2 regions of the Oceanidesulfovibrio marinus genome follow, and region 2 is predicted to be linked to the other one. Evidence: predicted binding sites of a transcription regulator. Region 2 holds the regulator's gene; the other holds the start of a gene.
What was found. The regulator sigma-54, encoded in region 2, starts transcription at its own class of promoters, with help from an activator protein. The targets are predictions, from matches to a motif close to CTGGCACGGNNNNTGCTT.
Positions count from the first base shown of each region.

Region 1: E8L03_RS14830 (Spy/CpxP family protein refolding chaperone) is a predicted target of sigma-54. The motif match lies at 9,536-9,553, and genes of this name have one in related genera.

Region 1 covers NZ_CP039543.1:3,335,728-3,351,232, reverse strand. The annotation lists gene nifK (nitrogenase molybdenum-iron protein subunit beta) at 1-796, opposite strand, end outside; gene nifD (nitrogenase molybdenum-iron protein alpha chain) at 816-2,480, opposite strand; gene E8L03_RS14865 (P-II family nitrogen regulator) at 2,516-2,890, opposite strand; gene E8L03_RS14860 (P-II family nitrogen regulator) at 2,893-3,249, opposite strand; gene nifH (nitrogenase iron protein) at 3,295-4,119, opposite strand; gene E8L03_RS14850 (sigma 54-interacting transcriptional regulator) at 4,436-5,971, opposite strand; gene E8L03_RS14845 (Mut7-C RNAse domain-containing protein) at 6,046-6,825, opposite strand; gene E8L03_RS14840 (M48 family metallopeptidase) at 6,903-8,201, shown strand; gene E8L03_RS14835 (hypothetical protein) at 8,292-8,699, opposite strand; gene E8L03_RS14830 (Spy/CpxP family protein refolding chaperone) at 8,889-9,476, opposite strand; gene E8L03_RS14825 (ATP-binding protein) at 9,699-11,492, shown strand; gene E8L03_RS14820 (sigma-54-dependent transcriptional regulator) at 11,489-12,838, shown strand; gene corA (magnesium/cobalt transporter CorA) at 12,870-13,952, shown strand; gene E8L03_RS14810 (mechanosensitive ion channel family protein) at 13,943-14,800, shown strand; gene E8L03_RS14805 (calcium/sodium antiporter) at 14,804-15,505, shown strand, end outside.
Region 2 covers NZ_CP039543.1:774,606-790,110, reverse strand. The annotation lists gene E8L03_RS03495 (GGDEF domain-containing protein) at 1-95, shown strand, start outside; gene E8L03_RS03490 (MinD/ParA family protein) at 117-944, shown strand; gene E8L03_RS03485 (HU family DNA-binding protein) at 1,089-1,364, shown strand; gene E8L03_RS03475 (UshA-like (seleno)protein family 2) at 1,361-2,257, shown strand; gene dapF (diaminopimelate epimerase) at 2,444-3,253, shown strand; gene E8L03_RS03465 (radical SAM/SPASM domain-containing protein) at 3,323-4,366, shown strand; gene E8L03_RS03460 (CBS domain-containing protein) at 4,519-6,255, opposite strand; gene E8L03_RS03455 (manganese-dependent inorganic pyrophosphatase) at 6,503-7,423, opposite strand; gene E8L03_RS03450 (PTS sugar transporter subunit IIC) at 7,919-8,566, opposite strand; gene E8L03_RS03445 (PTS sugar transporter subunit IIB) at 8,619-9,086, opposite strand; gene E8L03_RS03440 (PTS sugar transporter subunit IIA) at 9,089-9,559, opposite strand; gene rapZ (RNase adapter RapZ) at 9,638-10,579, opposite strand; gene E8L03_RS03430 (PTS sugar transporter subunit IIA) at 10,555-11,004, opposite strand; gene hpf (ribosome hibernation-promoting factor, HPF/YfiA family) at 11,009-11,554, opposite strand; gene rpoN (RNA polymerase factor sigma-54) at 11,593-13,008, opposite strand; gene E8L03_RS03415 (KdsC family phosphatase) at 13,308-13,880, opposite strand; gene E8L03_RS03410 (CTP synthase) at 13,922-15,505, opposite strand, start outside.

The sequences.
Region 1 (15,505 bases), 2.2 Mb from region 2:
CGGTGCAGGGAACCTTGTACTCGGTGTCCAGGTACCGGGCGCCTTCGGCAGAGGCCCATTCGCCCAGAGCCAGGGTGCCGCGGCTGTTGGCGCTGTCCTTCAGCTCATCCACGGTCACGCCGCCTTCGGGGAACATGTGGAACTCGCCGGTCAGCGGGCCGTTGAGCACGCCGGAGGTGTCGGGCATGACAATGGTCTTCACCTTCATCAGCTCGGCCAGGCGCTTGACCTCTTCCATGTCGGAGGGCTCCACGAAGCCGGGGATGATGTTGACCTTGCCGTTCTTCTTGCCCGTAGGCTCGGCGAAGTCCTTGATCATGCCGCGGACCATGTTGGCGAAGCCCGTGACGTGGGAGCCGACGTACGACGGCGTGGAGGCGGAGACTACGTACTTGTTGTCCGGAACCTTGCCGTCCTTCTTGGCCTTGTCCACGATCTGGGGCACATCGTCGCCGATGGTCTCGGAGAGGCACGTGGTGTGCACGGCGATGACATCGGGCTCATAGACCGTGAATATATTGTTGATGGCCTGGAGCAGGTTGGACTGGCCGCCGAAGACCGAGGAACCCTCGGTAAACGAGCTGGTGGCCGCCGAAACAGGCTCCTTGTAGTGCCTGGTGAGCATGGACCGGTGGTAGGCGCAGCAACCCTGGGAACCGTGCGAGTGCGGCAGGCAGCCGTGGATGCCGAGCGCCGCGTACATGGCGCCGATGGGCTGGCACGTCTTGGCCGGGTTGATGGAGAGCGCCTTGCGCTCTGCAACCTCGGTTGGTGTATGGCGTAGAAGCTTATCCATATGCTTCGTCCTTCTTGGCTTAGTTGTTCTCCCACACGAACGTGGCGGAGAGCTCGGGGTTCTTTTCCCAGGGAGCCTTCATGAAGCTCCAGACACGGCTGTTCACCAGTCGGTCGATTTCCTTGTAGAAGTTCACCGCGCCCTTGAATCCGGCATAAGGGCCGCCGGAGTCGTAGGAGTGCAGCTGCTTCATGGGAATGCCCATCTTCTGGATGCCGAACTTTTCCTTGATGCCGGCGCAGAAGACGTCCGGGCGGAACCGCTTGACCAGCTCGTCGGCCTCGTACTGGTTGAGGTCGTCGATGACGAGGGAGTCCGTGGACATGTCGGACATGATGCCGTCGTATCCCTTGAACTCGAAGCCCTCGGCCTCAAGCTGGGCCTTCTCTTCCTCGGTCTTGCGCGGCTTGAAGCGCGTGGGACAGGCTTCCACCTCGAGCTCCTCGATGTTCCGGGAGTCGGCGTCGACCTTGATGTCGCCAAGCACGCGGCGGCCTTCGTAGTCGTCACGGTGTGCGAACTCGTAACCAGCGGCCAGGGTGCGCATGCCCATTTCCTTGAACAGATCCTGGTAGTGGTGCGCGCGGGAGCCGCCCACGAACAGCATGGCCGTCTTGCCTTCGGTGCGGGGCTTGATGTCGGCCAGGGCCATCTCGACCGCGGGCATTTCCTCGGCAATGACTTCCTCGACCTTCTCGATGAGCTCCTTGTCGCCGAAGTACTGGGCGATCTTGCGCATGCTCTTGGCCGTGGAGTCCACGCCCAGGAAGTTCACCTTGATCCACGGAATGCCGAACTTGGTCTCCATCATCTCGGCCACGTAGTTGATGGACCGGTGGCACATGATGCAGTTGAGGTCGGCGGTATGCGCCCGGGCGAACTGGTCGTAGGTGGAGTTGCCCGAGAACGTGGAGTTGATCTCGATGCCGCAGCGGTTGAGCAGCTCTTCGATAACGAATGCGTCGCCGCCGATGTTGTACTCGCCCAGCATGTTGATGCTGTACTTGGCCGGCTTGGCGTCATCGTCCAGACCCACAACGTGGCTGAAGATCTGGTTGTTGGCGATGTGGTGGCCGGCGGACTGGGAGACACCCTTGTACCCTTCGCAGGAAAAGCCGAAGATGTTGATGTCGACGCCCTTGTCATTCAGATCCTGCTTGACCTCGCGAGCCGCAGCGTGGATGTCGTCGCCGATCAGGCCCACGGGGCAGGTGGCGAAGATCGCGATAGCCTTGGGCTTGAAGATCTCATACGCCTCGCGGATGGCCTGCTTGAGCTTCTTCTCGCCGCCGAACACGATGTCATGCTCGCTCATGTCCGTGGAGAAGGCGTACGGCATGAAGTTCCAATCGTCGTTGGACTCGGGCTTGGTTTGGTTGCGGCGGGTAAGCCAGGAGTAGAAACCGCAGCCGATAGGCCCGTGGGTGATGTTCACGATGTCGCGGGTGGGGCCCAGAATAACGCCCTTGCAGCCGGCGTAGGTGCAGCCGCGCATGGTGATGATGCCCGGGATGGTCCGGACGTTGGCCTGTATCTCTGGCGGGTTGCCGTCTGTGGCCTCGTTGACCATAAACTGCTTGGCCCGCTTTCTGGCGACCTTCGGAGGATACTTCTTGAGCAGTTCCTCCTTCAGGTCGTTCAAATCCCTGTTGGTGAAGTTCACCAGCTTGTCTTTCGTAGCCATGGTGTGACCTTTCTTTCCTTCGTCTTCAGTGCTCGCTAGGCGATGGAGGCATCGCCGGACTCACCGGTGCGGACGCGTACGGAGTCCAGCACAGGCATGACAAAAATCTTGCCGTCGCCTGGTTTGCCCGTGATGTTCACCTTCATGATGGTCTTGACCACGGTGTCCACCTGCTCGTCCGGAACGACGACGGTGAGCACCCGCTTGGGGTAGAGCCGGCCCTTGTCGCCCAGCAGGGCGACCGCTTCCTCGTGACCCTTTTCCGCGCCTTCGAGGATGTCGCGGCTGACCAGTCCCTTGCCCCGGCCCGTGGCCTCGCGGGCGAAGAATGCATCCACGCCGTTGTCCGAGAGGGCCTTCTTGGTCTGGTTCACCATGTTCATGCGGATGACTGCCATGATCTCCTTCATTGCTAGGAAACCTCCTCGACCTCTCCGGGAGCGGTCTCCTTGATGCCGGACGAGATTGTGTAGACTTCCTCGACCGGGGTGATGAAGATCTTGCCGTCGCCGAACGCGCCCTTTTCGCCGGTGCGCGCGGCTTCCATGATGGTCTTCACCACGAAGTCCTTGTCGGATTCCGAGATGACGCACATGAGCAGCGTCTTGGGAATCTCGTCATAGGTGATCTCGCCGATCTTGATGCCGCGCTGCTTGCCGCGGCCGGCAACCGAAAACTTGGTCACTGCGGGAAATCCCGCATCCATAAGGGCTGCCAATACGTCGTTGTCCTTTTCCGGCCGAACCACGGCCCTAACCATGCTGAACATGTGGTCTCTCCTTAAATCCTGGGTCTGCGGTAGGGTCCGCGGTTTCTAGTTGGCGATGCCGAAGTCGATGAGCAGCTGCTCGAGCTCCTCGATAGCCAGCGGCGTAGGCACGATGAACATCTCGTTGCCGTCGATCTTCTTGGCCAGAGTGCGGTACTCGTCGGCCTGGGGATGCTCAGGCGAGAAGTCGATGACGGTTTTGCGGTTGATCTCGGCGCGCTGCACCTGGTTTTCGCGGGGTACGAAGTGGATCATCTGGGTGCCCAGACGCTTGGCCAGCTCCTCGATCATCTCCTGCTCGTTGTCGACGTTACGGCTGTTGCAGATGAGACCGCCGAGGCGCACGCCGCCGGCGTCCGCGTACTTCACGATGCCTTTGCAGATGTTGTTGGCCGCATACATGGCCATCATCTCGCCGGAGACGACGATGTAGATCTCCTGGGCCTTGCCTTCACGAATAGGCATGGCGAAGCCGCCGCAGACAACGTCGCCGAGGACGTCGTAGAACACGTAGTCGAGCTCTTTCTCTTCCTTGTAGGCGCCGAGCTGCTCCAGAAGGTTGATGGAGGTGATGATGCCGCGGCCGGCGCAACCAACGCCGGGCTCGGGGCCGCCGGACTCGGTGCACATGGTGCCGCCGTAGCCTTCCTTGACGATATCTTCGATTTCGACGTCCTCGCCCTCTTCACGCAGGGTGTCGAGAACGGTCTGCTGGTTGAGGCCGTGCAACAGCAGGCGGGTGGAGTCGGCCTTGGGGTCGCAGCCGACGACCATGACCTTCTTGCCCATCTCTGCGAGACCGGCGACGGTGTTCTGCGTGGTAGTGGACTTTCCGATTCCGCCCTTGCCGTAGATAGCGATCTTTCTCATGAGCTTCCTCCCATGGGTTTGGTGTCGCGTTGTTCTCCAAAAACAACCTGAGGGTGACTGACATAGGGCAAGGTGTGTGCCAAATATGACAAACAAATCAAAACATACTGATTTCAAAAAGAAAAAGCCCCGAGAGGCTGTCCTCTCAGGGCTTACATTTGGTGGCTTTGGCTTACAAAAGCGAAGGGAAAATGCTACAATAGTGTAAGGTTTACAAATTTAACAATGAGCCCGGAAGATCTATTATCTCCGCGTTTCTCCTACATTTTCTGCGCTATTTAGCGCCGCCCCCCAGACCCCGGGCGAATCGTTCGCCCTACCGTCCCCGCCGCTCGGCCACCACGCCTTCCAGACCGAACTTCTTGATCCGGTAGCCGATCTGCCGCAGCGTGATGTTCAGCTCCCGCGCGGCCCGCGACTGCACCCAGCCGTTGCGCTCCAGCGCGGCGATGATCTCGTGCTTCTCGATGTCCTCCAGCGAGGCCAGCTCCGGCGGCCGCTGCATGGGCACGTCTGTCTTGTGGAAGAAGAACGAGGGAATGTCGCTCAGCTCGATGGTGTCGCCGTCGGTCATGATGGACAACCGCTCCATCAGGTTCTCCATCTCGCGCACGTTGCCCGGCCAGTCGTAACGCACCATGGCGTCCAACGCCTTGGACGTCAGCCGCAGGCGGCGGTCGTACTCCTTGGAGAGCTTGTCCAGAAAATGGTTGAGTAGCGCCGGGATGTCCTCCTTGCGCTCACGCAACGGCGGCACCAGAATCGGAAACACGTTCAGCCGGTAGTACAGATCCTCGCGGAAGCGGCCGGCCGCGACCTCGGCCTCCAGGTCCTTGTTCGTGGCGGCCACGATGCGTACATCCACCCGCCGCGTCTTGGTGGAGCCGAGCCGCTCGAACTCGCGGTCCTGCAGGAAGCGCAGCAGCTTGACCTGGATGTTCATGGGGATCTCGCCGATCTCGTCCAGGAACACCGTGCCCTTGTTCGCCTCCTCGAACCGCCCGGCCTTGGAGTCCGTGGCCCCGGTGAAGGCGCCCTTCTCGTGGCCGAAGAGCTCGCTTTCCAGAAGCGTCTCCGGCAGGGAGGCGCAGTTGACCATGGTGAAGGTATGGTTGGAGCGGTCCGAAAGCTCGTGGATGATCCGCGCGATGAGCGACTTGCCCGTGCCCGATTCGCCCAGCAGCAGCACCGTGGCCTTGGTGGGGGCCACCTTCTCGATGAGCTGGAGCACCCGCGCCATGGGCCGGCTTTTGCCCACGATGAAGAACCGCTGGTAGTTCTGGGAAAGCTTAGCCTTGAGGCTGACGTTCTCCAGCCGCAGATTCTCCTCGCGAGCGCGAACCTGGCGCTGGATGTTCACCATCTGCGAGATGAGCGTGGCCACGATGGTGAGGAAGCGGATATCCTCCTCAAAGGAGACGTCGAGACCGAAGAGCCGGTCCACGTTGAGCACGCCGATGGGGTGGCCGTGCAGCATGATGGGCACGCCGATGAACGAGACCTTGTCCTTCTCGAACCGGCGCGATTTGGTCTTGTCCAGGAACAGGGGCTCCTTGGCGATGTCCGGCACCACGAACGGCTTGGCCGTACGGAAGATGCGGCCCGTGACGCCTTCATCGAGGTTGTACACTCCGCGGCGGATCTCCTCGTCGTTGAGGCCGTGCGATGTGCGGATGAGCAACTTTTCGGACTGGTCGTCCTGCAGCGTCACAGTGGCGCGTTTCATGGAGAGCTCTTCGCCAAGGATGCGCAGGATCACCCCGATAGTCTCATCGAGATCGAGGGTCTCGCCTATCACACGGCTGATCTCGTAAAGGACCTGGAGCTCCAAAGCTATTATATTCTGACGCATGACATATGATCTCGAAGTAAGGGTTGGCGTGTAAAAAAGGACATCCGGTAGCTGGGGTTACCATAATGTCATTTTCACGAATTTGCAAAATTCTTTTTTTCCCCTTCCTCAAGCCGCCTGGAGAGCCATTCCACACGCTCCTGCAGTCGCTCGTGATGCGATCCGGCCCAGTACACCCGGCCGCATGAGGGGCACATCTTGAACGCGTCATAGTACTTCTTGGTCTTCGGCTCCAAAAGGTGCAGCACATCCGCCTTGGCCACGTCCACCAGGAGATCGTTGCAGCGCACGCAGCGCGTGAAGGTGGCGAAGGGCGGCCGCAGCCCGTAGAGGGTCAGCACCTCGGCAAGCTGCTCTTCCGGCTCCTGCGCTCGCAGCAACCTGCCCCAGACCACGTTGCTGCGCTTGAGCAGCGCGCGGTCCCGCGTGAGCACGATGCGCCGCTCCGCCTCGGCCATCGCAGCGGCGTCTTCGTCGTCCAGGGTGTTGTCGTACAGAGTATCGAACCCAAGCACACGGAGCTGCGTGGCCAGCCCGCCCACGTTCACGTCCGCCAGGAATGCCGGCCGGCCCGGCGCCCATGGCTTGAGCTGCGTCGGCGTATGGAAGTCCACCGGCGGCTCCGGGGCCAGCACTTCCACGCGCTGCCCCTCCTGGAGCCGATGGCCGAAATCCACTGGCCGCCCGTCCACGATAAGCGACTCCACCTCTGTATGCGGCGGGCCCACCGCCTCCAGCGCATCCTTCACCGAGGTGCGCCGGCCCAGCGGGTAGCGGAGCACGCCGTCCACGCACTGCTCCCGGTAGCGGTGATGCAGCAGCGCATCAAGATCGCCTCCAAGAACAAACTCCACGGATTGCCCGCGCGCGTTCCCCGTTTCCCCATCGGAAATCATGGCGTCCGCTGCCGTGACGTGATAAAGAGTATACGATGGAACACGTCTACCTCGCTGTTGCTCTGGCCGCCATTGCAGGCGGCTTTTTCCTGGAATCCATGGTGCGCCGGGCAACAATGCACAGCCTGCCGGCCGTTCCGCCCAAGGAGCTGGACGACAGCTACGCGCCGGGCGAGTTCAGCCGCTTCATCCACTACACCCGCGCGCGCCTGCATTTCGGCAATGTCCAGGGCGTCATCACCTCCGGAGCGATTTTTCTTTTCATTGCCCTGGGCGGCATCGGCCTCGCGGACTTCTGGGCCGCGTCCATAGCCACCTCCCTGGGTTTCGATGGCTTCAACGCCGCCAGCATGTCCGGCGATATCGTGCGCGGTCTCATCTTCCTGGTCATCCTCGCCGTGCTCTCCGCCGCCCTCGGCCTGCCGTTCACGCTGTACGACACCTTTGTTCTTGAAGAACGCTACGGCTTCAATCGTACCACATGGAAGACGTTTCTGCTCGACCGGATCAAGGGCGCGATTCTTACGGCGCTGCTGGGCGGTCCGCTGATTGCGCTGGTCATCGCCGCCTTCCACCTGGCCGGAAGCTGGGCCTGGCTCGCCGGCTGGGCCGTGGCCTCGGCCTTCTCCCTGCTTATGCTCTGGCTCGGCCCCTCCCTGCTGCTGCCGCTGTTCAACAAGTTCGAGCCCTTGGAGGAGGGCGAGCTGCGTAGCGATATCGAGAAGTACTGCTCGGCCCAGAACGTCGATGTGACCGGCGTCTTTGTCATGGACGGCTCGCGCCGCTCATCGCGTTCCAACGCCTTTGTCACCGGGCTGGGGTCCAAGAAGCGTATCGCGCTTTTCGACACCCTTATGGAATCCCTGCAGACCAACGAGATCGTTGCCGTGCTGGCGCACGAGGTGGGCCATTACACGCTGGGGCATATCCCGCGCACGGTGGCGCTTTCCCTGATACGCAACGCCGCGCTCTTCTTCCTCCTGGGGCTGGCCCTTGCCGATCCGGACCTGTACGCCTCCTTCGGCGTGACGGGCATGCCGGTAGCGGCCGGGCTGGTCTGCTTCGGTCTGGTCATCGCGCCCCTCTCCTACGTGCTTGGCGTGGTGGATAACGCCCTGTCGCGCAAGCACGAACGCCAGGCCGACGCCTATGCCGCGCGCACCCTGGGCAAGGCTCTGAACATCGACGCCGGCGCGAGCCTGGCCGGGGCACTGAAAAAACTCACCACGGACAACCTTGCCAACCCGTCGCCCCCGCGCATCGCCGTGGTGCTGCACCACTCCCATCCGCCGCTTCTGGAACGTATCCGCAGCCTGCGCTCGCAAGCCGCCTGACCTATCCAGTATTCTGGACAGCAAGAGACAGATTCATCCCGTCTAACTGTCCATAAATCTAGACACACATCGGATGCTGCTCCTTGTAGCTCAGGCTTTGCCGTCCGTGCGCAGCAGAAAGTACGCGGCGACGACTCCCCAGATGGCGTTGAAGAAAAGCACGAAAAGCGGGGCCGTGGCGCCAGCGCCGAAGCCCCACATCCCCTTGCCCAGCTTGGGGAAGACCACGAGCAGCATGTAGGCCGTGGGCGCCAGCGAAATGAGCAGACCTTTGAGCACCCAACGGCGCTCCCAGAACGGCAGCAGGAACAGCAGCCCCCACAACGCGCCGTAGAATAGCCGCGGCAGCAGCCATCCTATGGTCAGCGCCGGGGCCATCATGAAGCCCAGGGCCTGGCTGATGCCCACAGCGCCGAACAGCCACACCGCGATGGAGTTGGCAAGACCGCCCAGCGCTCCGGCCACAAGACAGAGGATGATGCGTTTGATCCAGGCCATGGCGTTCCTCCTTTTGCCAGGGAGTATACATCCATTGCCAGGGCCGCGCCATGGCCGGCCGCAAATTTCGCTGCCTCGGTCGCCAAAGGAAAAGCCCGGCGCCTCACACAAGGACCGGGCTTTTCTGTTCCTGAGGGACACTCCCTATCCGGAAGGAGCGGGCGCAGCCCGCATTCCGAACTTTATCTGCTAATATGCTCCGCAGCCGCCAGGGCCGTAGCCACCGCAACCGCCACGGGGCCCCATCATGCCGTAACCACCGCCGCGACCGTGGTGGGGACCACGCATGCCAGGACCGCCGCGCGAGCCCATCATGCCGGGACCGTAGCCGCCGCAGCCACCGCGCTGCCCCATCATGCCAGGACCAAATCCGGGACCGCCGCAACCGCGACCAAAACCGCCGGGCACGCCGATCGCATCGAGCTTGGCGCGCAGGTCCGTACGCTGGGCATACATCTGCTTGCGCACCTCGCGCATTTTCTCGACCAGGTCGGTGATGGTCTTCTGGTCGGCTCCGGCCTGGCTCAGGGCGTCGAGCTCGGTGTGGTACGCCCACATGTCGTCGCGCAGGGGCTCCATCTTATCCTGAAACTCATCGAACGCCTTCTGCACGGCTTCCTGTTTCTCGGGGGAAAGCGGCCCCGCGGCCGTTCCCTTGGCATAGGGGCATCCGTACTGCTGCGCCGCCGGCGGCGTCTGGTCGGGCTGGGCCTGGGCAATGGCGGCCACAACCAGAATCGCCATAATCGCCAGAGGGATGAAAAGTGTGCGTCTCATGGGTATCCTCCTTAAAGTGTATGAAAACACATATTCGGTGCGTCACTTGCATCTCTTCTGAGCAATGTCGGTGCCAAGTTCTTCAATAAACATTTTTATCTTGTTATTTTAAATAGTTAATACAGAAAGCAGTCCTCAATAATTCAGGTGCGACTCCCTTGAGTGTTCATAATCTATACATATACGTGTTGTTCCTGTATAAAGATTGAGCAGGTTTACCATATGCAGACCTCATCCAAATCCTCATCGAGCTGGCTCGTAGCCGGTGCCGTGGCCGTTCTCGTGGCTGTGGTCACCGTCTGGGCGCTTCGCGACATCCAACGCAACCGGGAATCCACGGGCCGGCTGCTCGCCCAGCAGGGCGCCGGGCTCATCAAGGCCCTGGAGGCCGGCGCGCGCACCGGCATGCGCGGCAGGCTGGGCCGTGGCGTGCGGCTCGAAGCACTGCTGCAGGAAGCTGGCCGCCAGGACAACATCCTGTTTATCGCGGTGACGGACCGCACGGGCCGCATCCTGGCGCACAGCAACCCGGCGCGGATCGAGCAGCCGCTCTTCCCACCGCCGGTCATGAGCGGCTTCATGCCCGGCCCCCACGCCAAATCGCGGCTCGTGCCCAAGCCGCCGGACGGGCCTCCGAACCCCGATCACCCCGGCCAGCTGGAGGACGCCCCGGGCGACGTGTTCCTGGTCTATCGCGACTTTCTGGACCCCCGCGAGGCACGCAACAGACACGGCATGAACCAGTTCCTCTGCCCTGGCGCCTGCCCGCCGGACCGCGCCGCGCAGCAGTTCGGCCACTCCCTGGTAATCTTCGTGGGCCTGGACCCCGCGCCGTTCTACGAGGCCGTGCACGCCGACGCCCGCGCCACCATCTTCTTTGCGCTGCTCATTCTCGCGGCCGGCGGCGCGGCCATCGCCGCGCTCTCCTGGGCCGCACGGGCGCGCGCATCCGGCCGCAAGCTTTCCGAGGCCCGGGCCTTTGCCGACGAGCTCGTGGCCAACCTGCCCGCCGGGCTCATTGCCTGCGACGCCTCCGGCACCGTGGTCTCCATGAACGAATCCGCCGGGGCCATCCTCCAGCTCGATACGGAGGAGCACATCGGCCGCAAACCCGAGGACTTCCTCACAGGCGAGCTGTATGACGTCTTTGCCGCGGCCCACGCCGGCAAGCGCGTGGTGGAGCAGGAGATCGCCGTGCCGGCAGGCACGCCCGCCGCGCCGCAGGAGCGCACCCTGCTCGTCTCCGCATCCACCGTGAGCACAGCCAACGGCGAGGCTGCCGGCAGCGTGCTCATCCTGCGCGACGTGAGCGAGCTCAAGCAGCTGGAGGAACAGGTCCGGCGCCAGGAGAAGCTGGCCGCCGTGGGCCAGCTCGCGGCCGGCGTGGCGCATGAAATCCGCAACCCGCTAAGCTCCATTAAGGGCTTTGCCGTGCACCTGGGCAGCCGTTTTCCCAAAGACAGCGCAGACGCCCAGGCCGCGCGGACCCTGGTGGCCGAAACTGACCGTTTGAACCGCGTGGTCACCGAACTCATCGAGTACGCCCGGCCCACCGAGGCGGCGCGGCAGCCCACCGACCCGGCCATGGTCATCGAGCACACCCTGCGTCTGGTCCGCCAGCAGGCTGCGGACGCCGGCGTAACCGCGCGGTTCGAGCCGTGCGGCGAGCTGTACGACGTGGACATCGACCCGGACCGCGTGAACCAGGCGCTGCTCAACCTCTGCCTCAACGCCATCCAGGCCATGGATCACGGCGGCGAGCTGATCGTGCGCGCCTGCGTGGAAAACGGTGCGCTACGGATCGATGTCGAGGACACCGGCCCGGGCATCGACCCTGATCTCTTTGAGCAGATCTTCGATCCATACTATACGACAAAGGCGAGCGGGCAGGGCCTCGGCCTGGCCGTGGTGCGCAAGGTCGCCCAGGCGCACGGCGGGTACGTGGAGATCGACTCCGCGCCCGGCGCCGGCAGCCGCTTCACCCTTGTCCTGCCATTCACGCGGAGCGATTCATGACCAGCATACTCATTGTCGACGACGATCCCGGCCACCGGTCCATGCTTGAAACCCTGCTTGCAGGCTGGGGATACGCCATCACCTCAGCCGGCGACGGGGCCGAAGCCGTGGAGAATATAGCGGCCGGTCCCTTTGACGCCGTGCTCATGGACGTGCGCATGGCCGGCATGGACGGCCTCACCGCGCTCAAGAAGATCATGGAGCTGAACTCGGCCATCCCGGTGATCATCATGACCGCCTACGGCTCTGTTGATACGGCGGTGCAAGCGCTCAAAACCGGGGCCTTCGACTACCTGCTCAAGCCGCTGGACTTCGAGCTTCTGCGTCACACCCTGGACCAGGCCCTGGAGCACACCCGGCTGCGCGCCGAGAACCTGGACCTGAAGAAGGCCCTGAGCACGGGCGACGGCTTCGCCTCCATCGTAGGCAAGAGCGAGGCCATGCGCGATTGCGTTGCCCTGGCCTCACAGGTGGCGCCGTCCGAGGCCACGGTGCTCATTACCGGCGAGTCCGGCACCGGCAAAGAGCTCATTGCCCGCGCCATTCACGCCGAAAGCCCACGCGCGCCCGAACCCTTCATCGCCGTGAACTGCGCCGCCCTGCCGGACTCCCTGCTGGAGAGCGAGCTCTTCGGCCACGAGAAGGGCGCCTTCACCGGAGCAGAGAAGGCCCGCGCCGGACGGTTCATCGCCGCCGACGGCGGCACCCTTTTTCTGGACGAGGTGGGCGAGATGGCCCTGCCCGTGCAAGCCAAGCTGCTGCGCGTCATCCAGGAAGGGGAGGTCTCCAGGCTGGGCAGCGACAAGCCCGTAGCCGTGGACGTGCGCATGCTGGCGGCCACCAACCGCGACCTCTCTGCCGACGTGCGCGAGGGCCGATTCCGCGAGGACCTCTTCTACCGCCTCAACGTGGTGGCGGTGCACGTACCGCCGCTGCGGGATCGCAGGGGGGACATTCCGCTGCTGGCCAGCCATTTTCTGGAGCGCTACGCCGCGCGGAACAAGAAGACGGTGAAGGGCTTTACCCCCGAGGCCATGGACCGGATGTCCCGCTACGGCTGGCCCGGCAACGTGCGCGAGCTGGAAAACGCCGTGGAGCGCGCCGTGGTGCTGGCCACGGCCGAGTATGTGGACGCGCCGCAGCTCCCGCCTGAGGTGGCCCACGCCGGCGAGACATCGGAGTGCGCGCCCGAAGCAGATAGCGCCGCCACCCTGGACGACGTGGAGCGCTCCACCATTCTGCGCACCCTGCGCGAGACCGACGGCAACAAGAGCGAGGCCGCCAGACGCCTTGGTATCACCCGGGCGACACTGCACAAGAAGCTCAAGCGATACGGCGAGTCTTGACGCAACGCTGCCGCTGGTGCACCACAATCGCATGTTCGACCTGCTGCGAAGCCACTCCGCCAAGGCCGGCGACCCGCCTGGACAGGCGGCCTACGTGGGTCCGGTAAAGGACTTCATCCCGTACATGGAGTGCGTGACCTACTCCGGCGAGGCCATGGAGCGCCGGCGCATCGAACCTTCCGAGCTGCACGATGTGCTTGATTCATGCCGAGCCACCGGCACGGTGCTCTGGATACGGCTGGTGGGCATTCACGATCCGGCCCTGGCGCGTCAGGCGGGCGAGGCCATCGGCCTGCATCCCCTGCTCATCGAGGACGCCCTGAACACGGCGCACCGGCCCTCTCTGGACGAGGGCGAAACCATCCTCTTCGCCACCTCCAAGGCGCTCTCATACGACGAAGAGAATGACAGAATTCTCTCGGAGCACGTGGTCATCGCCCTGGCCGACGGCATCTGCCTGACCCTGGAGGAAAACCCGAAAAACCCCTGGGACGCCATCTATCCCCGGCTCCAGACCCCAAAGAGCCGGATGCGCCAGATGGGCGCGGACTACCTCTTCTCCTGCCTGTACGACACCCTGGTGGACAACTGCTTCCTCGTGGTGGACGCCATTGCCGCCTCCAGCCGCCAGATGGAGGAGACCCTGATCCGCCAAGGCGAGGACGGCGACGCCCCCCTGCTCAAGGACATCTACAGCCTGCGCAAGCAGCTCCTGCTCTTCCAGTCCGTCGTGCTGCCCATGTACGAGACCACCGCGCGCCTGGTGCGCGACGAGCAGCAGCATTTCTCCGAGGAGGTGCGGCCTTTCCTGCGTGACATCCGCGACCACGCCGTGCATGTACGCGACGCCACCATGCTGCTCTCCACCCTGCTGGAGAACCTTACGGACACGGCCATCTCCCTGGCCGGGCTCAAGCTCAACGCCGTGATGCGGGTGCTCACGGTCATCGCGACCATCTTCATCCCCCTCACCTTCATTGCCGGCGTCTACGGAATGAACTTCCAGAACATGCCTGAGCTCCACGCCCACTACGGTTACTACATAGTGCTCTGCATCATGCTTATCGTGGCTATTGCCATGCTCTTATTCTTCAGGAAGCGTAGATGGATATAAACGAAATCCACCAGTGGTTCTCCGGCATGCCGAGCTGGGCCGAGAACATTATCCTCAGTCTCATCGCCGTTGTCGTCGTGCTGGTGGTGAAGCGACTGCTGTTGGCCATGGTCCGGCCCACGGAAGAAGACATCAAGTTCCGTTTCGTCATCGAAAACGGCCTCTCCATCACCTCGTCCGTGGCCATCATCCTGGCCATGGTCTTCATCTGGCTGGACGGTTTCAAGCCGCTTTTCACCGTGCTGGGCCTCATCGCCGCGGGCCTCACCATCTCCTCGAAAGAAGTCGTGATGAGCTTTCTCGGCTTTTTCGCGCTGGTCACACGCGACCACTTCGGCATCGGCGACCGCGTGTGCGTGGGCGACAATATCTGGGGCGACGTGACCGGCAAGGGCATCCTCTTCTTCACCGTCCTGGAGATCTCCCAGGACATTCAGGGCCAGTCCACGGGCCGGCTCATCCGCGTGCCCAACATGGTCGTGTTCACCCACCCGGTGATCAACGCGACCAAGGGATTCGACGCCGTCTGGCACGAGATACCCATACGGGTGACGCCGGACAGCGACTGGCGGGAGCTCAAGACCATCATGCGCCATGCGGCCGACGACTGGCTGGAGCGCTCCCACCTGGACCTGGACAAGCTCCAGCGCAAAATGCAGCGCGCCCAGGTGACGTTCCGCGTCCGCCGGCCCGGGGTCTACGTCTCCGTTGGCAACGGCACCATCAACGTCACGGTGCGCTATCTGTGCCCGGCGCGGCAACGGCGCGACAGCGAACACGAGATTACCGAACAGATTCTCGCCGGCATCGAGGAAAACGCCAACATCAGGCTCCTTGGCGAGTACTGATCCATGCCTCCGGTGCTCCAGCTGCTCATTGGTCTGCCGCTGCTCCTGGTCGGCGGCCACTTTCTCGCCACCGGCGCAGGCGCTCTGGCCCTGCGGCTGCGCATCCCGCAGCTCACCGTGGGGCTGACCATCGTGGCTATGGGCACCTCGGCCCCGGAGCTGGCCGTCTCCTTGCTGGCGGCCATGCGCAGCTCGCCGGACATCGCCATGGGCAACGTCATCGGCTCCAACATCGCCAACCTGCTGCTCATCCTCGGGGCGGTGGGTGTTCTGCGACCACTGACGCTCACGACCTCCATCCGCTGGCGGGAGATACCGTTCATGCTCCTGTCGATCATTGTGCTCGCCGCGCTGGTGAACGACGCCTCCCTCTCCAGCATGGGGTCCGGCACGGGACCCGACGTGCTGGGCCGCGGCGAAGGCGTGGCGCTCATCGGCTTCTTCGCCGTCTATCTATACTACGTGGTCTCTGTGGCGCGATCCTCGGGCATGCAGGCCGAGGAGGAAGTCACCACGCTCTCACTGCCCGTGGCCTCGCTGATGACCGTGGGCGGCCTCATCGCCCTCATCGCCGGCGGCAGACTCACCGTGTCCGGCGCCAGCGGCGTGGCCCTGGCCATGGGCGCCAGCGAAGCGCTGGTGGGGCTGACCATCGTGGCCATCGGCACCTCCCTGCCCGAGCTCGTCACCTCTCTGGCCGCGGCG
Region 2 (15,505 bases):
AAAACACCGTTGAGATGGTGAAAATGGCTGTGGAAGAGCTCTACCCCAAAGCGACAATGGTCCAGTCCGATGAGAAGCGTTTTCTCTTCGGCTAGCGCCTTACTAGGAACCTGTCCATGAACAAGAATGCGACTTTCTCCATCTCAGTACTCTCCGGCAAAGGAGGCGTGGGCAAGACCAACGTCGCCCTGAACCTTGCCTACTGCCTGTTCAAGGGCCACCACGACCTGTTGCTTATGGATTGCGACATCGGGCTGGCCAACCTGGATGTGCTGCTCGGCATCACGCCGGAACGAAACATCCAAGACCTTTTGGACAGCGACATATCTCCGGAAGATGTCACCGTGCCTCTGGCCGAGACCAAGGGCTTCGACTTCCTGCCGGCCGCTTCCGGCGTGCCGGAGCTGCTGGAGCTGGACGAGGAGATGCAGGCCACCCTGTTCGAGCGGCTCACGCCGCTGTTTTCCCGCTACCATTTCCTGTTCATGGATCTCGGCGCGGGCATCACTTCCACGATTCTCTCCTTTGCGACCATGAGCAAGCTCCGCCTTGTGGTGGTCACGCCGGAGCCCACTTCGCTCACGGACTCGTACGCCATGATCAAGGTCCTGGCCACGCAGCACAACGTCAAGGACTTCCATATTGTGGTCAACCAGGTGGAGTCCAAGCGGGACGAGCAGGAAACCTTCGGCCGGCTCAATGCGGCCTGCGAGCGCTTCCTGGGCTTTCCGGTCTCACTGCTGGGCAGCATCCAGTACGACAAGGCCATCTCGGAGTCCGTGCGGCGCCAGGTGCCGCTGATGAAACATGCGCCTAACAGCCCGGCGGCCAAGGATATCTTCCAGCTCGCCCTGAAACTGGCCAAGCTGCGCGAGGAGCGTCACGCCGCGCTCGTAAAGGAAACCGTGCTGAACCTTCCTTCGGGCTGGGATTTCGGCTCCTGACGCCATCTTTCTTGACGTAATCGCGGAGTCTGTATAATCCGTTGAGAACTTGAGAAATGTAGTGCATATTAGGTGTCTTCTCGGGGGAGGAGACAAGTACCGCGTTGCGTGTCACCGGGGGGAAAAACTGAACCGGAGGCAGCCATGAACAAAAGTGAGCTGATCAAGAAACTGTCTGAGGAGAACAATATCCCGTTGGACGAGGCGGCTCTGGTGGTCAACACCTTTGTCGGTTCGGTCAAGGATTCCCTCTTCAATGGCGACCGCGTAGAGATTCGCGGCTTTGGCTCCTTCAAGATCAAGGGCTACGGTGGCTATGTTGGCCGTAATCCCAAAAGCGGCGAGGTCGTGGAGGTCAAGCCCAAGCAGCTTCCCTTCTTCCGTGCCGGTAAAGAACTCAAGGATTTCCTGAATACATGACTTTTCCTCGCATCATCACCGGCATCGCGCTGAGTGTCCTGGTCTTTGTTCTGGGCGCCTGCGCGGTCCGCGCTACACCTGCGTTCGCCAAGGACCCTGTGCTGGTTCTGCTCTTCAGCTCCGACTCCAAGGGGAACTTCGACCCCTGCCCCTCCTGAGGGGGGAAACTTGTCGGAGGGCTGGCCCGGCGGGCCGCCATTATTGAAGATATGGAGCACACCCTGCAGTCCGAACGGATGCTCACCCTTGCCGGCGCCAACGAGTTCCTGAACCCGACCGACGCCGCCGAGAACCCCAAGGACAGCCTCGCTCCTGCGTTTGTGGAGTCCTACAAGCGCATGGACTATGACGGCGTCTATCCTACCGTCATGGAAGGGGACTGGCTCTCGGAAAACGCGGGTGCGCTGCCCCCGTTCATCAAGCCTGTCGGGAATACCGGGTTTGTGGACACCTTCCAGGTAAGCGGCCACACCGTGGCCGTGGTGGTGTACCCTGCTCCGGGTCGCGGTCCCTTCCCCACGGACGAGCAGGTGCAGTGGGCCGAGCAGACCGTCAAGGAGCAGCAGGGCAAGAGCGATCTCGTCGTTGCCGTCAGCCACTGGAGCAAGGCCGGCGAGCAGAAGTATCTGGAGTCGGCCTCGAACCTTCCGGACATTCTGCTGGGCGGCGGTCCCGGCCCCGGTCTGCCGGAGGCCCTGGCCAACAAGGGCTCCACCCTCTGGGTGCGCTCCTTTACCAAAGGCCGCGTGCTCAACAAGATCTCGCTCTACGACTGGCCCGACAGGGACTCCGGTCGCGTCTGGGACTTGGGCCGCAACGTCAACGCGGACACCGTCATCCTGAACGAGAAGATCCAGGGAGACGCCGAGATCGAGGCCATGTTCCACTCCTGAGCAATCCATATTCTGTCCGTATCGATGTCCGCGAAATAATGTATTGGACATATCGTTCGACAGATGGTCTGCTTGGACCGGAACACGGCGTTGGAGCGGCGCGGCGCCGCTTTGTCCAGCTGTGTCAAACGAGCAAGTATTGTATAAGAATATAAGGTAGATATTGTGAACGTACCGTTCTACAAGATGCAGGGTTGCGGCAACGATTTCGTGTTCATCGACAACCGCGAGCTTGGCGTACCCGTATCCGCCATGGCCGACTGGGCCTGCGCCATCTGCCCCCGGGCCTTCCGCGTTGGCGCCGACGGCGCCATCTTCCTGGAAAATGCTCCAGAGGGCTCCGAGGCCGACTACATCTGGCATTTCTACAATGCCGACGGCTCCCGCGCCGAGATGTGCGGCAACGCCTCGCGCTGCGCCGCACGCCTTGCCGCGCGCATCGGCCTGGCTCCTGCGCAGCATGTGCTGGGCACGGACGCCGGCCCGATCAAGGCCGAGGCGGACGAGCTCACCGGCCGCGCCAAGGTGCAGCTCACCCCGCCCAAGAACCTTGAACTCGGCATCACCATCACCGTGGACGGCAAGGAGTACGAGGTCCATCACGTGGACACCGGCGTGCCGCATACGGTACTCTTGTTCGACGATGTCTCTTCCGTGGACGTGGCGGGCCTCGGCCGCGCCATCCGGTTCCACGAGCGGTTCGCACCGGCCGGCACCAACGTCAACTTCCTGCAGGTGACCTCGCCGGAGCGCCTGGAGCTGCGCACCTACGAGCGCGGCGTGGAAGCGGAGACCCTGGCCTGCGGCACCGGCGCCGCCGCTTCTGCGGTCATTGCCAACGCCCTGGGCCGCACCGGGGACACGGCCGAGGTGTGCACCACGGGCAAGGAGATTCTGACCATCTCTCTGGAAAACGGCGACGTCTTCCTGGAGGGAGCGGCAAGCTTTGTCTATCGGGGCGAGTTCGACCCGAAGGACCTGGGTCTGTCTCTGTAGTTTCAGTCCGCCCGAAACCGGAAGGACGGACCGGAACCGACGCGCACCCCGGGCTCACGGAAAACCGTCATGCCAGGCATGCTCGCTTCGGCGTGGGACCGTGTATGCCGGTTGTCGCCGTTGTACTTCGACTGGATTCAGGTCGATCCGTCGACGCGCGTCATCACCGCCTCCCCGCTCCATCCGGCCGCCAGGTACGGCAACGCCTGGATGGGCCAGGACCTGCCCTTTTCCGTCTTCACCAGGCTCGAACCAGTCCTGGAGCGCACGCGCAACGTCTTTCTGCACGGCTGGGGTGATCCTTTCGCCAACCCCTCCTTCTTCACCATGGTGCGCATCTGCAAGGAGCACCGCTGCACTGTGAGCACGGCCACGCGGGGCAGGCTCCTGGAGGCCGCGGACTGCGACCACATCGTAGCCGCTGGCATCGACCAGATATCCTTTCCCATCGACGCGCTGGACGACGCCACGAGCAGGGAGCGCACCGGCTTTAGCCTGGATCAGACCGTTGCCGTCATCCGCATGCTGCAGGAAGCCAAGCGCCGGGTGAACAGCGCCCTGCCCGTCATCGACGTCCGCTACACCCTGACGCGCTCCCGGCTGGATGAGGTGTACGGCCTGCCGACCTTTCTCGAATCCCTGGGTATCGAGTCCGCCATCGTCACCACGCCGGCCTTCGTGCCCTCGGCAGAGATGGCCGACGAGTGCCTCGTGCCCCGCCGGCCGGAGCAGCTCAGATGGCTCATCTCCCACCTGGACAGGCTCTTTGCCCGCGGCCTGGATCACGGCGTGGTCATCCGCTACTTCGTCCTCTCCCCCGGCAAAAAGCGGCTCACGTGCATCGAGAACGTCACGGAGTCGTTATTCCTGGGCGCGGACGGCCGCATTTCGCCCTGCGCGGCCGGGCAACTGCCTGTCCGCGGCGATGTGGCGCAGTGGTATCTGGGAAAGGAGACCCCCTACCAGCCCATTGTCTTCGGCTCGCTGGCCGAGTCGGAGCTCGCGGAGATCTGGCACTCGAAGGCGTACAGGAAGTTCCGCCAGCCCTTCTACTGGAACAGGCTCTCGCAGCGCTGCGAGCACTGCCTGACTCCCTTCCGCGTGTACGGCTAGAAGCTATCTCACAAGGCTTTTTTGCCCGTGTAGCGGCGTCAGGCTCCCACCGCACGAAGGTCGAATATAGCGGATATCCCCCCTCCGCGCGGAACTCGCTTTCCTAGCCACATGTCCAAGTATCTATTGTTGAGATGGCTTCTAGTCAGATCTCAATCTGCAAAAAACACATTGGATCGGCTGTTTTCGCGGCCCAGGTCCTTGGCTTTGTACATGGCCTCGTCGCTGCAGATGTACAGCGCCTCGGCGTCAATGCCATGGTCCGGGAAAACGCCGATGCCGAGGCTGTAGCGCACGTTCAGGGTGTGGTCGTTGATCACGACCGGCTTGTCCAGGGCGTGCAGGATCTTGTTGGCAAGACGCATCATGGCGCTCTGCTCTTCGACATCTGGCAGGATGAACGCAAACTCGTCGCCCCCGAGCCGCGCCGCTGTGTCCGTGCCGCGAAGCAGCATGGCCAGTCGCCGCCCTACCTCCTTGAGCACGTTGTCCCCGGTGTGGTGCCCGTAGGTATCGTTGATCTTCTTGAACTGGTCGATGTCCATGATCATCAGGCAGAAACGCGAGTTGTTCCTGCGGGACCGGGCAATCTCGGCATACAGCCGCTCATAGAAGAGCGCACGGTTCGGCAGGCCGGTGAGCATGTCGTAGAACGCAAGGTTGCGGATGGTTTCCTCGGCGTTGTGCTGCTCGGTGACATCCTGGAGCATCAGCACGTATCCGATCAGATCGCCGTTGTGCTGCCCCTTGATGGCAGACAGCCGGCCCTGGACATGCACGGTTTTGCCATCGCGCTGCCGTGTGAACTGAAACGTGTGGAAGTGCTTCTCGTGGATGATCCGCAGAGCCTGCTGCAGACGCCCGGTGTCGATGCTCTCGGACTCGTGGATGTCATGAATTTTTCGGTTCAGGGCCCGGCACGCCGGCACGTCCAGAATCGCTTCGGCCGCCGGGTTGTAGTAGACGATCTTGAGGTTGGCGTCGGTGGCGATGATGCCCATGTCGATGGACGAGCTGAGGATGCTGTCCAGATAGAGAGTCTTTTCAGAGAGCCGCTGTATCACCCGGTCCAGCTCCTTGCCCTGCTGCCGGATGATCGTCTTCATGGTGTCGATGTACTGACTCTCCAGGCCGCGGATCATGTCGGTCTGGGTAATCACGCCGATGGTCTTGCCGTGGTCGTCAACCACCACCAACCGACGGATGCCCTTCTCGCGCATCCTTTCCGAGGCATCGTAGGCGGAATCATGCCTGTGCGCGGTGTGCACCGGCGCGCTCATCACCTCTTTGACCGGGCAGTCCCAGGCGACGCCTTTGCCCGCAGCAAGGCGGGCCACGTCGCGCTCCGTAAGCACGCCTCTGGGCGTGTTGTCCTCGCAGACGATGAGGAAGCTGACAGAGCGCTCGGCCATCTCCCGGGTCGCCTCCATCAAAACAGCATTTTCCGAGATCGTGAAGACCTGCTTGTTCATGACCTGGTCTACGGTCTTCACGCGGACAAAGTACTCGTAGCCGAGATGCTCCAGAAGATCGGACTGCGTGGTCACGCCCACGGCCTCGCCCTTGTCGTTCACAACCACGATATGCCGGATCTGGTTGTCGGCTATCGCTTCAAACGCCTCGATTATGTGGCTTCGCTGGTTGACGGTGAACACGTGCTTCGTGTGCAGCTCGCCGATGGGTCGGTCCATGAACCCTGTCCCGAACTCCGCAATGCAGCGAACGACGTCGCGCTCCGTGAGGATGCCGATCGGCTTTTTATCCTCCGTAACAACGACGCAGCTGATCGAATGCTCGCGCATCAGTGAGATTGCCGCGCCCATCAGGGCATCCGGTGCGACGGACACCACCTGATCGCAGTATATGTCCTGTATGGACTCCTTCAGCATGCTTCACACCACTAGAATCCGGCCGTTCATACTGCCACACCGGGACAGTACTTGGATTCGGACTGCGCATGCGCTGCAACTCTCCTCGGCAGTACGTGTTGCGCGCACCCACATGACTTTGGATAATGTTATTGGTTTTGCGGGGGGACAAAAGTTTCTGTATCAGGAAACACATCTAAATGAAAGTAAAAAAGCCCCGACGCAACCAGTGCGCCGGGGCCAGTGCAACATACTTTACGAATGCGGCTTACAGAGCGGAGAAAGCCTTCTCGAAGTTCGGAACGACCTGCTTCTTACGGCTCATCACGCCTTCCAGCCACACTTCGGCGTCGCCGGCCACGCCAAAGGCCTTCTCGACCACGGACGCGTCATCGGAGACGATCAGCATCTGGGAGCCTTCCTTCATGATGTCGGTGAGCAGCAGGAAGACGGAGTGGCGGCCATCGGCCTTGACCTTCTTGATCTCCTCGGCGAGCTCGGCCTTGCGGGCGTCCAGCATGGAGAGGTCAACAACCTCGAGCTGGCCGATGCCGACCTTCTTGCCGGACATGTCGAAGTCCTTGTAGTCGCGGAACACCAGCTCGGAAGCGGTGGCGCCGTCCACGGCGGACTTGACCTTGAACATCTCCATGCCCAGGGCCATCATGTCGGAGACGCCGGCGATCTTGGCCAGATCTGCAGCCACAGCCTTGTCCTCTTCGGTGCAGGTCACGGACTTGAACATGACGGTGTCGGACAGCAGGGCGCAGAGCATGGCGCCGGCGAGGTCCTTGGGGATCTCGACGTTGCTGGCCTTGTAGGCCTTGTAGATCATGGTGGCGGAGCAGCCAACCGGGCCGACCCACATTTCGAGCGGGCTGGAGGTGGTCAGGTCGCCGAGCTTGTGGTGGTCGAAGATGGCGAGCACGTTGGCTTCGGCGATGTCGTCAGGCAGCTGGGCGAGGTCGGTGGTGTCCACGATGACCACGTCCTGGCCGGCCACGGAGGAGACGATCTCGGGCTTGGCAATGCCGAACTTTTCGAGCACGAAAACGGTCTCGGGCGTGCACTCGCCCAGGGTCACGGCCTTGGTCTCGGTACCGGTCTTGGTCTTCAGATCGGCCGCAGCCAGGGCGCTGACTACGGTGTCGGTGTCGGGGTTCTTGTGTCCGAAAGCTAAAGCGGCCATTTCTACCTCCTCAGATGGTTGGTTGCACGGTTGCGCGTCGCCGCACGCAGAAACCGGGCTGTCGCTTTCCGGCCTATTTCAGGTCAGAACTCCTGCGGAATCCGGTGGCGCGAGCCTCGGCTGCGACGATATAAAAATATCCTGTTCTTTCAATCTATTGCCATCTTCCGGAAATCGCTTTGCAGGGACTGCCGCAAGTAGCTAGTGCGAAATATCACAATCATCATCCACTGACAACCGCCAATTCGCCGGGAGCCCGTCACACCACGTCGTAACGCGTCCGTATCCTCTGCGGCAAATGTCTCGTGAAGAAAATCACCACCAGCGGCAAGGCCCGGCATGCAAGGCGTCTGGTCAGATCGACCTGCCCTGGATGCGTGCTTTCGACTCCATACGCAGGAATGACGCGTCAATGAACAGCAGCCCCGGCCCGAATCGAACGCCGGGCTGGAAAGAGAAAGCACAACGTCTGCGGCAGGCAGTCGCAGTTGTGAACTACTGCAGCAGGACGAGCAGAAAGACCGCCACCACGCCGGCGGCGAAAGTCCGGTAGGCGTTCTTCACACGCAGAGAGAGCACCCCGCCCACCGAGGCCGTGATCCAGAGCATGGGCCAGCTGAAGTGGGAAAGAGGCGCGAAGAGGGCGTGTCCCGCCAGGTGGATGACCACCCCCAGCAGGGAGAGCGCAGCGAGCATGCAGACCATGACAAGCAGCAGATTGGAGGCTGCGAGCTGGATGAGGGAGTAGCGCACGATAACGTGGGGCTGGCTGCCGCGCTCTGAGCCCTTGGCCCAGGCCAGCAGCCGGTTGTAGCCGCGGTCCTGCCAGGAGCGCTGCATCCGCTCCAGCCAGGCCCCGGCGTAGGCCGCGGGAATGCCCAGGGCCAGAGCCGGTACGCACTCCCCTGCCCCATTGAGGCCGAAGTGGCGCATCAGGCCCAGGGTGACGCACACCGAGAGCAGCGCGTTGGGTGGAATGTAGGTACCGGCCGGAATGAGGTCCAGCCAGAAGAGCTCGAAAAAGAGGCCGACGGCCACGCCATCGCCGATGTCGCCCAGGACGAGGCCCAGAAGTGGGCCGAAAACCAGGGGACGTTCAATGACGCCGAGGTTCAGGGTAAAACGCAGCCCCGAAAAAACCACAAAAAAAAAGCGATCAGCACGACGTAGAACACGTCCATGAAGGTAGGTACCGTCACCATGTCGCTTTCACCTGCACCGGTTCTGTGGGCAGACAGCGGAAATCGAGCTCCACCCCCATCTTCTCCAGCCCGCGTAGACAGACAGCGTCTTCCGGGGAAAGGGCCACGTGGGGGCAGATCTGTTCGCTGCCTGGTGTGTAGTGGAGGTTGCCTATGTTGAGGATTTTGATGGCAAGGCCGTGCTGCATGGCGATGCGGGCGTCGCGGCAATCGGCGAACAACGCCAGCACCGAGGAGCGATCCGTACGGGCGTCGTTCTCGATGAACTCGTTGGCGTGCTCCGCGTCGATGAACCGCGCGCGCACGTTGGAGGGGATGGCCAGGGACATGATCTCCTGGCGCAGCACATCGCCCGCGAGCTCCTTGTTGCAGACCAGGAGGGTCTTGGCGCCGGTGTACGGCAGCCAGGTTTCGATGACCTGGCCGTGAACGAGTCTGTTGTCCACCCGCGCCCAGAACATGGCTATTTGCCGCCTACCTTGGAGCGCAGTATCTCGCCGGCCACGACAATGCCCTGGCTGCCTGCGGCCTTTGCGTCCAGGGCGAGGTCCGCCGGCTCCTTGGAGCGGCTGCCCAGAACCTTGAGCAGCATGGGCAGGTTTACGCCCGTGACCACCTCCAGGTTCTGCGCGCCCAGAAGAGAGAGGCTCAGGTTGGTCGGCGTGCCGCCGAACATGTCGGTGAGAATGATGACGCCCTGGCCCTGGTCGCAGCTGGAGACGGCGACCTGTATCTCGTTGCGCGTATCCTCCACAGCGCGGGTGCCGTCCACACTGACGAACTCGCACCACTGCTGCTTGCCGAGGATGAACTCCGCGGCTTCGATGAGGCTGGCCCCGTAATGAGCGTGGGTCACGACGACAACGCCGGTCTGGACCGGCGTTTCGAGCTGCTTTGCGCTCTTGACCTTTTCCGTTGTGCTGGTTTCCCGCATGGGCATATTCCTGAAATTGAAAAACCGCCAAAGGCGGCTGGCGGCGCATCGCCGCGGCGGCCGCCTCCGCCGCCGATTTTAGCCGAGCTCCACGTGGCGATGCTCGATCGATACTACATAATTCGACTCTTTCAAAGACTTGTACAGGGCCTCGCTCACGGCCACGGAACGGTGGCGTCCGCCTGTGCAGCCGATGCCCAGTGTCACGCGGTAGCGGCCCTCGGCCTCGTACAACGGAAAGAGATATTCGAGAAATTCCCGGAGCTTGACCAGGAATGTCTTGCCCGGTTCAACGCCCAGCACGTACTCGGCCACGGCCTCGTCCTTGCCGGTCAGCGGCCGCATGGACTGCACAAAGTACGGGTTGGGCAAAAATCGCATATCAAAAATAAGGTCCGCCTCGGCCGGCGGGCCGTACTTGAAGCCGAAAGAGATGATCTGGATGTTGAGCCGGCCTTCCCCTTCCTCCAGAGCGGTCCACTTGCGCTGGATCATCTTGCGCAGATCGTGAACAGAGTAATCCGAAGTGTCGATGACGATATCCGCCATCTTCTTGATGGGATAGAGCCGTTCTCGCTCCAGGTTGATGGCCCCGTCCAGGCTGAGCGGACCGCATTCGTCGCCCTCCTTGCCGTCCATGGCCATAAGCTGGGCCACGGGATGGGGCCTTCTGGTGGAGGAGTAGCGCCGCACCAGAACTTCGTTGCGCGCCTCCATGAAGATGATCTGCGGCTTGAGCCCCTGCAGCTTGAGCTCCTCAAGGGCTTCGAGCCAGGACTGGGGAAAGGTGCGGTCGCGGAAGTACATTCCCACCACGAGACCGCGGAACTGGAGCTGGTTCTGGCCCGAAAACAGGGCAGTCAGCTTGGGTACGATGGAGGCCGGCAGACCATCCACCACGAAGAAGCGTAAGTCCTCGAAAACATCGATGGCCGTGGACTTTCCGGCTCCGGAGAGCCCGCCGACGATGACCAGCGGAAAGGAGCCTTCGGCGTTCACGTCCTCGAAAGAAGCTCCCATAACTGCTCCTTGCCTTCCGCTTCCAGAAACTCCCTGCGGAAGGACTCTTCCTTCAGCAGCCGGGAGATGTGCGCGAGGATGCGCAGGTGCATGCCGGCCACTTTCTCCGGTGCGAGCACGAGAAAAAAGATCGTGCAGAGCTTGAAGTCCAGGGCCTCGAAGTCCACGCCCTGCGGACTGCGGCCCACCACGAGAACGATCTCGTGCAGATCTTCGAGCTTGCCGTGCGGTATGGCGATTCCATCGCCGATACCCGTGGTGCCCAGGTACTCGCGCTCGAGCAGCACCTTCAGCGCTTTGTCGGCGTCCAGGTCGGGAATTTTCGTGGCCACGGGGGCGATGAGCTCGGCGAGCACAGCACCCTTCTCCGTCGCCTGAATGGTGGGTATGACCAAATCTTTGTCCAGATAATCCGCGAGTCGCATGGAGCTATTGTCCCGGGTCGATAAGACCGAAGTCGTGTTTGTTCATACGGTATATCACGTTAATGCGTTCCGTGTCCGCATTCCGGAAAACAAGAAAGTTGTAGTCCAACGTGTCCAGCTGCATCGCGGCCTCGTCCACGTACATGGGCTTGGGCTCTATGGAGTCCGTGGCCATGATGGTCCGTTCGCGCATGCCGCTCTCGTTCTCGGAGATGGTGAAGGTCTCGATGTTGACGCGGCTGCGGTCGCCCTTGCGGCGGTCCTTGTCGCGGTCCTTGAGCTTGCGCAGCTGGGACTCCAGCTTGTCCAGAACCATGTCGATGGTAGCGTACATGTCCTCGCTCGCCTCGGTGGCGGTGAGGTTGATGTTGTCGCCTGCCAGCGAGACCTCGGCCAGATGGCGGAACTTCTCGACCCCGAGGTTGACCTGCATCTCGGAGTTGTCTTCCTTGGAGTCCACGTATTTGGAAAGCTTGCCGAAGCGTCGGTAAGCATACTTCTTGAGGTGTTCGGACGGCTCAAAGCCCTTGAAGGTGATGGCTATGTTCATAGATTCCCTCCTTTCGCAATTCCTGGGCGGGGATCGGGTCAGAAAACCTGTTTCCGCTTGGAAGACGATGGAATGTCCAGTGCGGACCGGTACTTGGCAACAGTTCTGCGGGCGATGTTCACCTGCAGCTCATCCTTGAGCATTTCCGCGATCTTCTCGTCGGAAAGCGGCTTCTTGGGATTCTCGCCGGAGATCATCTTCTTGATGAGCGCCTTGACGCTCTCGGAGCCGACCTGGGACCCGTCATCCAGGCCGAGGGCGGAGTTAAAGAAGAACTTGAGCTCGAAGATGCCATGGGGCGTGGCGACGTACTTGCTGGTGGTGATGCGGCTCACCGTGGACTCGTGCATGCCGATGTCCTCGGCCACGTCCTTGAGGATGAGCGGCTTGAGATGGGTGACGCCGTGCTCGAAAAACTCGCGCTGATGCTTCACCACGCTCTCGGTCACCTTGTACAGGGTGCGCTGGCGCTGGTACAGGCTCTTCATCAGCCACACGGCGCTGCGCATCTTGTCCTGGAAGTATTCTTTTTCCTTGGAAGACCGGCCTTCCATGGCCTGCATGTAGTCGGAGTTGAGCTCCAGCCTGGGCAGCCCCTCCTCATTCAGCAGGATCACGAAATCGTCGCCGTACTTGTAGACGTAAACGTCCGGCGAGACGTAGACCGGCTCCTCGCTGCCGAAGCTCGCTCCGGGCATGGGGTCCAGCTCGGTGAGCTTGTCCAGGTAGCCCTTGAGCTCCTCCATGGAGATGCGGAACTTGCGGCACAGCGGCTTGTAGCGCTTCTTCTCCAGATCCTCCAGGTGCTCGCGCACGATCTCTTCAAGCACGGGATCGTCGATGCCGTAGTTTTTGATCTGCACGAGCAGGCACTCCGACGGCGTGCGCGCGGCCACGCCTACGGGGTCGAACTCCTGGATCGACTTGATGACCGGCTCGATCTCCTCTGGCGAGGCGCCGGTAAGCACTGCCAGCTCCTCATTCGTGGCTTGCAGATAACCGGAGGAATCGAGGTTGTTGATAACCGCGAGGCCTATGTCGATCTGCCTGTCATTGAGCCGGGAGAGCCTGAGCTGCCATTCCAGGTGCCCCTCCAGCGAGGTCTTGCCGGAAATGCGCGCCTCGAAGGAGGTGGCCTCCACGGCCTCGAACTCGCGGACCTGGGCCTGCTTGGAGGTAGAGGAGAAGTCGCCGATGTAGTCTTCCCAATCGGCGTTGCGCATGAGCTCCTGATCGCTGGCCGGCGTGGTCTCGACCTCGGGAACCACTTCGGCCTGCTCCAGCGCCTCGGCCTCGGCGCCCTCCTCCAGAAAGGGGTTTTCCAGGAGCTCCTGCTGAACAGTATCCATGAGCTCCAGCCGGGAGAGCTGCAGGAGCTTGATGGCCTGTTGCAGCTGGGGCGTCATCACCAGCTGTTGGCTGAGCTTGAGTTGTTGTCTGAGTTCCAGACCCATGGCGGTTACGGACCTTCCCCGTCAGGAGTACGGATAATAGATATGAGGCGTTGCGTTTTTAAAACACTTTTCAGAGAGGGGAACTCCAGGGTTCCTTCAACACGAGAAGGTTTCACAATACTGCAAAAACGCCCATACATTGCAGGAGAAAGAAAAGACGGCATAATTGTTGCTGACACAAAACGCGTTTTGCCACAGATGTAGCACGGTGGCAACGAGTTTTCCCTGCGGGGCGCGCGTAATTCGCCGCCCGTAAGACAGGAAGGGAAATGAAACTACGCAGATAGCGCCCGGAGATTCTAGCGATTTAAACGTCGGGAAGCGGCCTTGGCCAGGGCCATTCCCTTGCGCCAGCTTTCCAGCTCCCCGTCCAGGCACCCTTTGCAGAACAACACCAGCCGGATCGCCTCGCGAACGGCGCCGCGGCCTCCCGGGCGGGAGAGCACGTGCGCGGCCACCTGCAGCACCTCGGGCTGGGCGTTGGGCACGGCCATGGGCAGGCCCGCCATCCGCATGGGCCCTATGTCCACCCAGTCGTCGCCCACGTAGGCAGCCTGGTACGGCGCAACGCCATGCCGCTCGCAGAGAGCCTCGAACGCGGTAGACTTCTCCACCCTGCCGGCCACATACTCATCAATCTCCAGCTCATTCACGCGGTTGGCCACGGCCTTGGAGTCCAGCCCGGTGATCACGCCGATGTGCAGGCCAACGGCCTGGGCCGCTTTAATGCCCAGGCCGTCCTGCACGTCGAAACGTTTCGCATACTGGCCGTTCTCGTCGTAGTAGAGACCGCCGTCGGTAAGCACACCGTCCACGTCGAACACGAGAAGCTCTACCGCTCTGGCGCGGCGTACGATCTCCGCGCGGGACATGCGCCCGCGGAGACCGGCAGTATGGCGTCCGAAAATCATTCTTATCCTTTATACCCTTTGGCGGCTTTAATAAACTCCCGGAACAGGGGATGCGGATGCATGGGGTTGGACTTGAACTCCGGATGGAACTGGCAGCCCAGGAACCACGGATGGTCCGGCAGCTCCACGATCTCCACCAGGGTCTCGTCCGGCGAAAGGCCGGAGAAGACCATGCCCTTCTCCGCAAACTTGTCGTAGTACGCCTTGTTGAACTCGTAGCGATGGCGGTGGCGTTCGCTGATCTCTTCTGTCTGGTACGCCTCGAACGCCCGGGTGCCCTCTTTGAGCACGCAGGGGTACGCGCCCAGGCGCATGGTGCCGCCCTTGTCCGAACTCTCGTCGCGCTTCTCCGTCACCTGCCGGCGGAAGTCGAACCACTCGGTCATCAGGTAGATGACCGGCTCCTTGGTGCTCGGCTTGAACTCCTGGGAGTCGGCGTCCAGCTCCATGACGTGCTGCGCGAACTCGATGACCGCACACTGCATACCCAGGCAGATGCCGAAGAAGGGAATCTTCTTTTCACGGGCGTGGCGGATGGCCAGCAGCTTGCCAGGGATGCCGCGGTTGCCAAAGCCGCCGGGCACCAGAATGCCGTCCAGGCCCTTGAGCTTGCTGGTCACGTTCTTGGCCGTGATCTCCTCGGAGTTCACGTACACCAGGTCCACGGCCACGTCGTTGGCCACGCCGCCGTGCACCAGGGCCTCGTGCAGGCTCTTGTACGCCTCCTTGAGATCCACGTACTTGCCTACGATGCCGATGGACACGCGGCCCGCGGGGCTGGCCAGCTTCTCCACCAGCCTGGTCCACGGCTCCAGATGCGGGTTCTTGGCCGGCAGCTTGAGCATGATCGCGATCTTCTGGTCAATGCCTTCCTCGTAGAACTTCAGCGGCACCTCGTAGATGTTGCTCACATCCACGGCGGCGAACACGGCGTCTGCGTCCACGTTGCAGAACAGCGCGATCTTGCGGCGCAGGCTCTGGTCCACGTCCACCTCGGCCCGGCACAGGATAATGTCAGGCTGGATGCCGATGGAGCGCAGCTCCTTAACGCTGTGCTGGGTGGGCTTGGTCTTCAGCTCGCCGGCGGCCTTCATGTACGGCACCAGGGTAAGATGGATGTAGAGGACGTTCTCCTTGCCCAGGTCGCCGCGCATCTGGCGAATGGCTTCCAGGAACGGCAGGCCCTCGATGTCGCCGACCGTGCCGCCGATCTCCACGAGAACCACGTCCAGGTCCTCGCTGGCCAGCGCCAGCACGGACTCCTTGATCTGGTCCGTGACGTGCGGAATGACCTGCACGGTGCCGCCCAGGTAGTCGCCCCGGCGTTCCTTGGTGATGACCGTATTATAGATGGAGCCGGAGGTGCAGTTGTTGGCCCGGGACATGAACACGTCCAGATAGCGCTCGTAGTGGCCCAGATCCAGATCGGTCTCGGCGCCGTCTTCCGTCACGTACACTTCGCCGTGCTGGAAGGGGTTCATGGTTCCGGGGTCCACATTGATGTACGGATCGAGCTTCATGATCGTGACCTTGAGGCCGCGAGTCTGAAGCAGGGCACCGATGGACGCAGCGGCGAGCCCTTTTCC